Regions from separate parts of the Streptomyces sp. NPDC003034 genome, predicted to be linked through region 3. Evidence: riboswitches for the same ligand, from Rfam matches in the RefSeq annotation. Region 3 holds a riboswitch; each other region holds the start of a gene.
What was found. A riboswitch is a leader RNA that binds a small molecule or an ion and turns the genes downstream of it on or off. The one in region 3 is predicted to bind cobalamin.
Positions count from the first base shown of each region.

Region 1: linked by a shared signal. The riboswitch ahead of cobN (cobaltochelatase subunit CobN) and the one ahead of ACWDX7_RS14355 (FecCD family ABC transporter permease) in region 3 are both predicted to bind cobalamin.
Region 2: linked by a shared signal. The riboswitch ahead of ACWDX7_RS23090 (energy-coupling factor ABC transporter permease) and the one ahead of ACWDX7_RS14355 (FecCD family ABC transporter permease) in region 3 are both predicted to bind cobalamin.
Region 4: linked by a shared signal. The riboswitch ahead of ACWDX7_RS21915 (ribonucleoside-diphosphate reductase subunit alpha) and the one ahead of ACWDX7_RS14355 (FecCD family ABC transporter permease) in region 3 are both predicted to bind cobalamin.

Region 1 covers NZ_JBSFTS010000030.1:51,660-53,850, reverse strand. Annotated here, with positions in the region: gene cobN (cobaltochelatase subunit CobN) at 1-1,198, opposite strand, end outside; cobalamin riboswitch at 1,239-1,365, opposite strand; gene ACWDX7_RS24675 (cobalamin biosynthesis protein CobG) at 1,730-2,191, shown strand, end outside.
Region 2 covers NZ_JBSFTS010000025.1:90,593-92,783, forward strand. Annotated here, with positions in the region: gene ACWDX7_RS23085 (AMIN-like domain-containing (lipo)protein) at 118-669, shown strand; cobalamin riboswitch at 841-1,037, shown strand; gene ACWDX7_RS23090 (energy-coupling factor ABC transporter permease) at 1,067-1,762, shown strand; gene ACWDX7_RS23095 (energy-coupling factor ABC transporter substrate-binding protein) at 1,762-2,191, shown strand, end outside.
Region 3 covers NZ_JBSFTS010000011.1:98,558-100,748, reverse strand. Annotated here, with positions in the region: gene ACWDX7_RS14360 (ABC transporter ATP-binding protein) at 1-139, opposite strand, end outside; gene ACWDX7_RS14355 (FecCD family ABC transporter permease) at 139-1,161, opposite strand; cobalamin riboswitch at 1,351-1,484, opposite strand; gene ACWDX7_RS14350 (GlsB/YeaQ/YmgE family stress response membrane protein) at 1,718-1,996, opposite strand.
Region 4 covers NZ_JBSFTS010000023.1:63,592-65,782, forward strand. Annotated here, with positions in the region: gene ACWDX7_RS21915 (ribonucleoside-diphosphate reductase subunit alpha) at 1-1,333, opposite strand, end outside; cobalamin riboswitch at 1,476-1,608, opposite strand; gene ACWDX7_RS21920 (Uma2 family endonuclease) at 1,720-2,191, shown strand, end outside.

The DNA.
Region 1 (2,191 bases), on a different contig from region 3:
GGCCGCCGGCCTCGATCAGGGCGCGGATCAGCTCGTCGCCGTCACCGGAGACCAGGCCCGGGACCTCCTCGACGGGACCGAAGTCGTAGCCGCCGGCGATCAGGGTGCGCAGCAGCTCGACGGCGCTGGCCGGGGTGTCGAGCCCCACCGCGTTGCCGATGCGGGAGTGCTTGGTGGGGTACGCGGAGAGGACCAGCGCGATCTTCTTGTCACGGCGCTCGATGTGCCGCAGCCGGGCGTGGCGTACGGCGATCCCCGCGACCCGGGCGGCCCGTTCGGGGTCCGCCACGTACGCCGGCAGGCCGTCCTCGTCGAGCTCCTTGAAGGAGAACGGGACGGTGATCAGACGGCCGTCGAACTCCGGTACGGCGACCTGGGTGGCGGCGTCGAGCGGGGACAGCCCCTCGTCGCTCTCCTCCCACGCCGAGCGCGAACCGGTCAGGCACAGCGCCTGCAGGATCGGCACCCCCAGCGCGGCGAGCGCGCCCGCGTCCCACGACTCGTCGTCCCCGCCGGCTGAAGCGGTGGCGGGGCGGGTGCCGCCCGCGGCCAGGACGGTGGTGACGATCGCGTCGACGCCCGCCAGCTCCGTCAGCAACTCCGGCTCGGGGGTGCGCAGGGAGGACACGTACAGCGGGACCGCCTGCGCGTCATGGGCCTCGATGGCCGAGCACAGGGCGTGGACGAAGGCGGTGTTGCCGCTCATCTCGTGGGCGCGGTAGTAGAGCACGGCGATGCGGGGACCGTCCGTCCGCGACGCGGTGCGCTCCAGCGGGCCCCAGGTGGGGGCGGCGGCGGGCGGCTCGAAGCCGTGGCCGGTGAGCAGGACGGTGTCGGAGAGGAACCGCGCCAGCTGCTCCAGATTGGCGGGGCCGCCGTGCGCGAGGTAGCCGTGGGCCTCGGCCGCGATGCCGATCGGGACCGTGGAGGCCTCCATCAGCTGGGCGTCAGGCGCCTGTTCGCCGGTGAGGACCACGACCGGGCGGGTCTGGTCGGGCGCCAGGAGCACGTCGAGGCCGTCCTGCCAGGCGCGCAGGCCGCCCAGGAGGCGTACGACGACGAGGTCCACGCCGGCGAGGAGGCCGGGAAGCTCGTCCAGGGGAAGGCGGGAGGGGTTCGCGAACCGGTACGGGACGGGGCCGTCCGCGGCGCGGGCGCTGAGCAGATCGGTGTCGGACGTCGACAGCAGCAGGATCATGCGGCGGCAGGCCTTCCTCGGGGTTTCCGCGCCCCGGGCAGTGAGGACAGCGGGAGTTCCTGACTCACCCCGCCGATCGCTCCGCGGGGTTCACAGTGGCGGGACCGCGCCGGAATCTCACCGGGCTTCCTCCCATGTCGCCGTCCTCGGCGACGGCGGGCCGTGTGGTCCGCCGGTGGTCATCCTAGGTGGCCCTCGCCCTGGCCGGGAGTGGGGGTCGGCCCGGCCGGGGCGGACGGGCGGCGCAGGCGGCTCCGTCGCGGGGGCGCGTGGGCCGGCTGGGGCGGGCCGGCTCGGAGGGTGCGGGTCCGTTGCGGGAGCGGTGCGAGGGAGCCCGCGCCTCGAACGCCGGAGTTGGCAGGGGCGGCGCCTCCAACGCGGGCGGGGCCGACTCGGACGGACGGGTCGGCCGGGACGGTGGGGCGCTGGTGGGGCGCTGGTGGGGTGTGGTGCCGGGGTGGTGCCCGAGGTGGTGCCGGGGTGGTGACGGACACAGGCCGGGCGATCGGATTCGTGGGTATGCTCGCCGCCATGCCCCAGTCCCCCTCCGCCGCATCGCGGGACGAACCCGTCATACGGGACCGTGGCGACGCCTGCCCCGGCGCGCTGCGGCTGCACGCGGCGGACGACGGGTTCCTGGCCCGGGTCCGGATACCAGGCGGGCTGCTCGACTCCGAGGGCGCCGAGGCCCTGGCCGGTGCCGCGGACCTGCTCGGGGACGGCCACATCGAATTCACCTCCCGCGGCAATGTGCAACTGCGCGGACTCGCGGACGGATGCGGCGCCGCGCTGGCGGAGCGGCTGGACGCCGCCGGACTGCTTCCCGCACCCACCCATGAGCGGGTGCGCAACATCGTGGCGAGCCCGCTCAGCGGGCTCGACGGCCGCGGCCGGGCGGACGTGTCCGCCCGGGTCCGCGCACTGGACCGGATGCTGTGCGCGAGCGCGCGGGCGGCCGAGCTCTCCGGGCGCTTCCTGTTCGCCCTCGACGAC
Region 2 (2,191 bases), on a different contig from region 3:
CGAGGTCCGCACAACACGCCCCCATTATCACGGCGGGCCAGTGCAACCGCGGACCGGCGCCGGGTGTCTCTACAGGTGACAGCATTGTCCCCGTCTCTGGAGAATCGGGGGGACGTCATGAGCCACCCACGTCGTCTACGTCACCGCAGGATCGTGGCCCTGGCCACGGGAGCCCTGCTCACCGCCGCTCTCGCGCTCGCCGCACCGGCCTCCGCCGCCGGCACCACCACCGCCGCCACCGCCACCGCCACTCGGGCCCAGGCCCAGACCCAGACCCCGCTCGTCGTCAATGCCCGCTGGGGCGGACACTGCACGTACGACCGGATCGTCATCGACCTGCAGGGATACGTCCCCGGGTACACCGTCACGCCCGTCTCGCAGCTGTACTACGACGGGTCGGGCAAGCCCGTCCCGCTGGCCGGAAAGTACTTCCTGGAGATCCGCCTGCATCCCGCCGCCGCCCACACCGAGGAGGGGGAGAGCGTCTACCAGGGCCCCCGGTTGCAGAAGATCTACCTGAGCAAGCTCAAGGGAATCGCCTTCACCGGCGACTTCGAGGGGTACGTGACCTTCGGCGCGGCCTTCGACACCAAGCCGGTGTACTCCACCATGGTCCTGCACGCGCCCGAACGGCTCGTCGTGGACATCGCGCACCCGAACGTCTGCTGAGGACCTCCCGCCAAGACCGGCAGTGGCCGCCCGGCCCTGCCGGTCTTCGCCATGCCGCGACCCTGGCGGGCGGGCCGCGGCGGCGACGGCAGGCACCGGCGTGCGCGGCGCCCGCGCGCTCCGCGACCGCACCCGCGCGCCGGTCGGTTTGTTACCGGTCCGCGCGGCCGACTAGGGTCAGCGGGCCTTGGTGTTCGGGAAACCGGTGAGAAACCGGTGCGGCCCTCGCCACTGTGATCGGGAAGTCCGGCTCCACTCCTGCGGGAAAGCCACTGGGACCGTGCGGGAAACCGTACGACCCCGGGAAGGCGGAGCACCGGGCATCAGCACCCGTGAGCCAGGAGACCGGCCGGGGCGCGTTGTCCATCCACGAGGTGCTGGAGAGGTCTCCCTACTCATGCATATAGCCGAGGGGTTCCTGCCCCCCTTGCACGCGGTCGCCTGGGGCGCCGCGTCCGCTCCCTTCGTCGTCCACGGTGTCCGCGCCCTCACCCGCGAGGTGAAGGCCAATCCGGAGAGCACGCTGCTGCTCGGGGCGGCCGGCGCGTTCACCTTCGTCCTGTCCGCGCTGAAGATCCCCTCGGTGACGGGCAGTTGCTCCCACCCCACCGGCACGGGCCTCGGGGCGATCCTGTTCCGGCCGCCGATCATGGCCGTACTCGGCACGATCACCCTCCTCTTCCAGGCGCTGCTGCTCGCGCACGGCGGGCTGACCACGCTCGGCGCCAACGTCTTCTCGATGGCCGTCGCCGGGCCCTGGGCGGGCTACGGGATCTACCGGCTGCTCCGCCGTTTCGGCCTGCCGCTGATGGTGACCGTCTTCTTCGGCGCCTTCTTCGCCGATCTGGTCACCTATTGCGTCACCAGCGTCCAGCTGGCGCTGGCCTTCCCCGACCCCGGTACGGGATTCGCGGGCGCGCTCGCCAAGTTCGGCGGCATCTTCGCGGTCACGCAGATCCCGCTCGCGGTGAGCGAGGGGCTGCTGACCGTCCTCGTGATGCGGCTGCTGATGCAGTCCAGCAAGTCGGACCTGGTCCGTCTCGGGGTCGCGAAGCTCACGCAGGGCAAGACGAAGCCGGAGGCGGCGGTCTGATGACCAGGAACGCGAAGATCAATAGCCTGTTGCTGCTCCTGGTGGCGGCGTTGGCCGTGCTCCCGCTCGCCCTGGGAATGGGCGAGGGCAAGGAGGAGCCCTTCGCGGGCGCGGACGCCCAGGCGGAGGCGGCCATCAGCGAGCTGAAGCCGGATTACGAGCCCTGGTTCTCCCCTCTCTACGAGCCCCCGTCCGGGGAGATCGAGTCCGCGCTGTTCGCCCTTCAGGCGGCGATCGGCGCGGGCGTGCTCGCGTACTACTTCGGCATCCGCAAGGGCCGCCGGCAGGGCGCCGCCATCGCCGCCGCGGGCCTGGCGAGCCAGGACGGGGCCGCCCCCGCGGCCGGTGCCGGTCCGGCCGCTCCGGTGACCGGGCCCGGGTCCGCGCCGGATCCGGACGGGGCCGCCCCCGCGGGCCTGGCCGGCTCGG
Region 3 (2,191 bases):
AGCGCAGCAGGCTGGACTTGCCGCTGCCGTTGGGTCCGACCAGTCCGACGAGCTGCCCGGCCCCCACTGCGAGGGTGATGTCCTCCACCAGCCGCGCGCCAGCGATCTCGACCGTCAGGTCATCGATGTCGATCCGCATCACGCGCCTCCGAGGGTGTACGAGCGGCGGCTCATCAGCAGGACGAAGCACGGCACGCCGATGACCGCGGTCAGTACACCCACCGGAAGCTCGGTCGGTGCCATCACTACGCGGGAGAGGATGTCCACCCAGATCATCAGGACCGCGCCCGCCAGCGGTGCGACGGCCAGCACTCTGCGGTGGTCGGCGCCGACCAGCATGCGTACGCCGTGGGGAACCATCAGTCCGACGAAGCCGATCGCGCCACTGACGGCGACGACGGCGCCGGTGACGGCGGCGCAGACCACGAAGAGCTCCTTGCGCAGGCGTCCCGCGTCCACGCCGAGCGCGGCCGCCGTCTCGTCGCCCATGGCGAGCGCGTTCAGCCTGCCCGCCGACAGCGTGAGATGAGCGAGGCCCGCGAGCACGACACCCGCGGCAATGGGCAGGGAGGACCAGTTGGCCCCGCCGAGGCTGCCGAGCATCCACATCATCGCGGAGCGGGCCGCCTCGCCGCGCTCGGCCGCGAACACCATGAACGTGGTGACGGCCGAGAACCCGTAGCACATCGCACTGCCCGTGAGGACCAGCCGCATCGGGGTCAGACCACCGGCGGTACGGGCGATCGCGTACACCAGCATCATGGCGAGCAGCGCGGAGAGGAACGCGGCGGTGGACAGCGCCCAGATACCGAGCACGCCCAGCGCACCGAAAAGCAGGACGGCGTTCGCTCCGACGGCCGCGCCCGAGGAGATGCCGAGGGTGAAGGGGTCCGCGAGCGCGTTGCGGACCATCGCCTGCACGGCGACGCCGATGAACGAGAGCCCCGCGCCGACGACCGCGGCCAACAGGGCTCGCGGGAAGCGCAGTTCCCAGACGATGGCGTACGCCGGCACCTCGCCGGGGGCTATCGCCCCGCCCGTCAGCCCGGACCAGAGATGACGCAGCACCTCGCCCCAGGAGAGTCCGGAAGCCCCGATCCCCGCCCCGCAGACGACGGAGAGCACCAGTGCGGCGGACAGGGCTACGAACAGGGGTGGCACTGGTACGCGCCGTGGCGGCGCCGGCCCGGTGCCCGTGCGGGGAGCGTACGGCGGCGCGGCGGTGCTGCTGTGTTCGACGGGTATGGCCACGGGCGGATCGCCTTCGCCTCGGGCCGTGCCACACGCCAAGGGAGCAGACCACGACGCGGTGCGTGCGGCGCAGCACCCTCTCGCAGTCCACGGCGAATTGTCAGGAGCCTTCACCGCCGCGGGTAATCGGGCTTGCGGGGACGGACCTGCGTACAGGTCCCGTCACCGCTTACCGTTGCGGGTCAGCGCCGGACTTCCACCGGACTTCCCCCACGGGGCGTGTGCAGCCTATCGCGCTCCCCGCAGGGCACGTGCCGGGACCAGCCGTGAACGGACGCCCCGGACAGGAGGCGGGTGTGCGCGGGCCACCGCAGGGCGGAGGGTGCGCCGGCGGTCGGCCGACTGTCCGGTCAGCCCAGTCGTCTGGTCGGCCCTCAGCTGTGCGGCACGGGCCCGTGCTCGCCGCAGCGGAACGGCTCCCCCTCGGAGAGGGGGAGCCGTTTCCGTCCGGGTGGGACCGTGTCGCTCAGGCGTGGCTGTGGTGGCGCTTGTTGCCGGTGACCAGTCGGTAGACGGCGAGGAGGATGACGGAGCCGACGATGGCGGCGATCCAGGTGGAGAGATCGAAGAAGCCGTCGATCGAGTCGACGCCGAAGATGACCTTCCCGAGCCAGCCGCCGAGCAGGCCGCCCGCGATACCGATGAGCATGGTGATGATGATGCCGCCCGGGTCCTTGCCCGGCATCAGAGCCTTGGCGATGAGGCCCGCGAGCAGTCCGATGAGGATCCAAGCCAGAATGCCCATGATGCGTCTCCTACCTCGATGAATAAAGCCGGTGTTAACGATCGTCTTTACCGTGCGGAGGTTTCCAAACGTCCCCATCCCTTGATCATTTTGCAGACCCGGGTCTGGCCACGCCCGGCAGGGCTGGGCGCGGGCCGGTGGTCGCAGGCCCGGTTCGCGGGCAGAGGAGCCGGCCGTGAGGGGGGTGGGGGCTCG
Region 4 (2,191 bases), on a different contig from region 3:
CCTCCAGGATCTCGGTGCAGAGGTTCGAGGAGTGCACGACCGCGCCCGGCTCGGCGGTCTGGTTCGCCGTACGGTTGGAGGCGTCCTTGAAGGTCATCCAGCCCTGGCCGGTCTGCGCGAGGGTGCGCATCATCCGGCCGTACAGGTCGCGGGCGGGCATGGTCTTGCGGGCCAGTCCGGCGGCCTCGGCCTTGCGGTAGGCGGCGTCGAACTCGTCACCCCACAGGTCGACCAGCTCGGGCACGTCGGCCGGGGAGAAGAGCGACCACTGGGCGTCGGCGTTGACGCGGCGCATGAACTCGTCCGGCACCCAGTGGGCCAGGTTGAGGTTGTGCGTACGGCGCTGGTCCTCACCCGTGTTGTCGCGGAGCTCCAGGAACTCCTCGATGTCCGCGTGCCACGTCTCCAGGTAGACGGCGGCGGCGCCCTTGCGGCGGCCGCCCTGGTTCACGGCGGCCACGGAGGCGTCGAGGGTCTTCAGGAACGGCACGATGCCGTTGGAGTGGCCGTTGGTGCCGCGGATCAGCGAACCGCGGGCGCGGATGCGGGAGTACGAGAGGCCGATGCCGCCCGCGTGCTTGGAGAGGCGCGCGACCTGGTGGTAGCGGTCGTAGATCGAGTCGAGCTCGTCCAGCGGGGAGTCCAGCAGGTAGCAGGAGGACATCTGCGGGTGCCGGGTACCGGAGTTGAAGAGCGTGGGGGAGGACGGCAGATAGTCCAGGCGGCTCATCAGCCGGTACAGCGAGGCAACTTCCTCCACGGCGGCCACGCTGTCGTCCGCGGCGAGGCCGCAGGCCACGCGCAGCATGAAGTACTGCGGGGTCTCGATGACCTGACGGGTCAGGGGGTGGCGCAGCAGGTAGCGGCTGTGCAGGGTGCGCAGGCCGAAGAAGCCGAAGCGGTCGTCGGCGCCCTCGGCGAGGGTGTGCTCGACCAGGGAGTCGAGGCGGCCGGCATGGGTCCGTACGAACGCGGCCGTGCGGTCGGCGATGAGCCCCTCGCGGTGGCCGACCGCGACCGAGGCCGAGAAGGAGGTGGCGCCCTGGCCGACGGCCTCGTCGGCGACGGCCAGCGTCAGCAGGCGGGCGGCGAGCCGGGAATAGGCCGGGTCCTCGGAGATCAGGCCAGCGGCGGCCTCGGTGGCCAGAGCGCGCAGTTCGGCCTCGTCGGCGACGGAGCTGCGGCCCCGCAGCGCGGCGGCGGCGACGCGGCCCGGGTCGGTGTCGGGGAGGTCGGCCGTCAGCTCGGTGAGGGTGCGCAGCAGCGCGGCCCCGGGACCTTGCGGCGCGGACGGGTCGGACTCGGCGCGCGGTGCGGTGGGCGCGATGGTCACGGGGGAGCTCTCCCTCACTCGGCCCGGTCATCGGCGGGGCGGGGCGGGGCGCAGCGCATGCGGGCGTGCCGGATACGCGCACACCGCACGGCGTCCACCGGCCCAACCGCGAGGCCCGGACGTATCGGCACCCGGTTCGGTCGAGCCGGGCGCGCTGTCGGCAGGTCCTCGGACTTGCGGTGCACGAACGAGTGCACTTCATACCGTTGCGGGACAGTTCCGGATTCGCACCGGATTCCCCTGCGGCGACAGCAGCCCTGAGCATACATGTGGGGGCGGCCCCCGGCGGTAGCCCCCACATGTTGTGTCGTGTGCGACGCGCCGTCCCTGTGGCGTACCTCTCCGCTATCGTCGGAGAGAGCACCGTCGAGGAAGGCGAGCGAGGCATGACCGTGATGACTGACCGTCCCCTGATGCTGCCCGAAGAGTTCGAGGCCCTGGCGCGCATAGGCGCCCGCGAGATCGAGGGGCTGAGACTGGAATTCATCGACGGGAAGCTGGGGGCCAAGGCCGTGCCGGACGGGGACCATGACCGGATCGTTCTGTGGCTGGCCCGCCTGTGCATGCAGCACCGGCCGGAGCTGTGGCTTCATGTCGAGCGGGGGCTGAAGGTCCAGGAATATCGCTCGGGCAGAGTCCGGCCCGACGGGTGCTTGGCCCCGGATGACGCGTTTGTCGGCCAGGGAGAGTGGGCCGATCCCGCCCCTGTTCTCATGGTGGTCGAGGTCACCTCGTACGACTCCGACACGGATTCGCGTGACAGGAACGAGAAGCCCCGCGCGTATGCCGAAACCGCTATCCCCGTCTACTTGCTGATCGACCGGGACGCGTGCGAGGTCGTGGTACACAGCGAGCCCA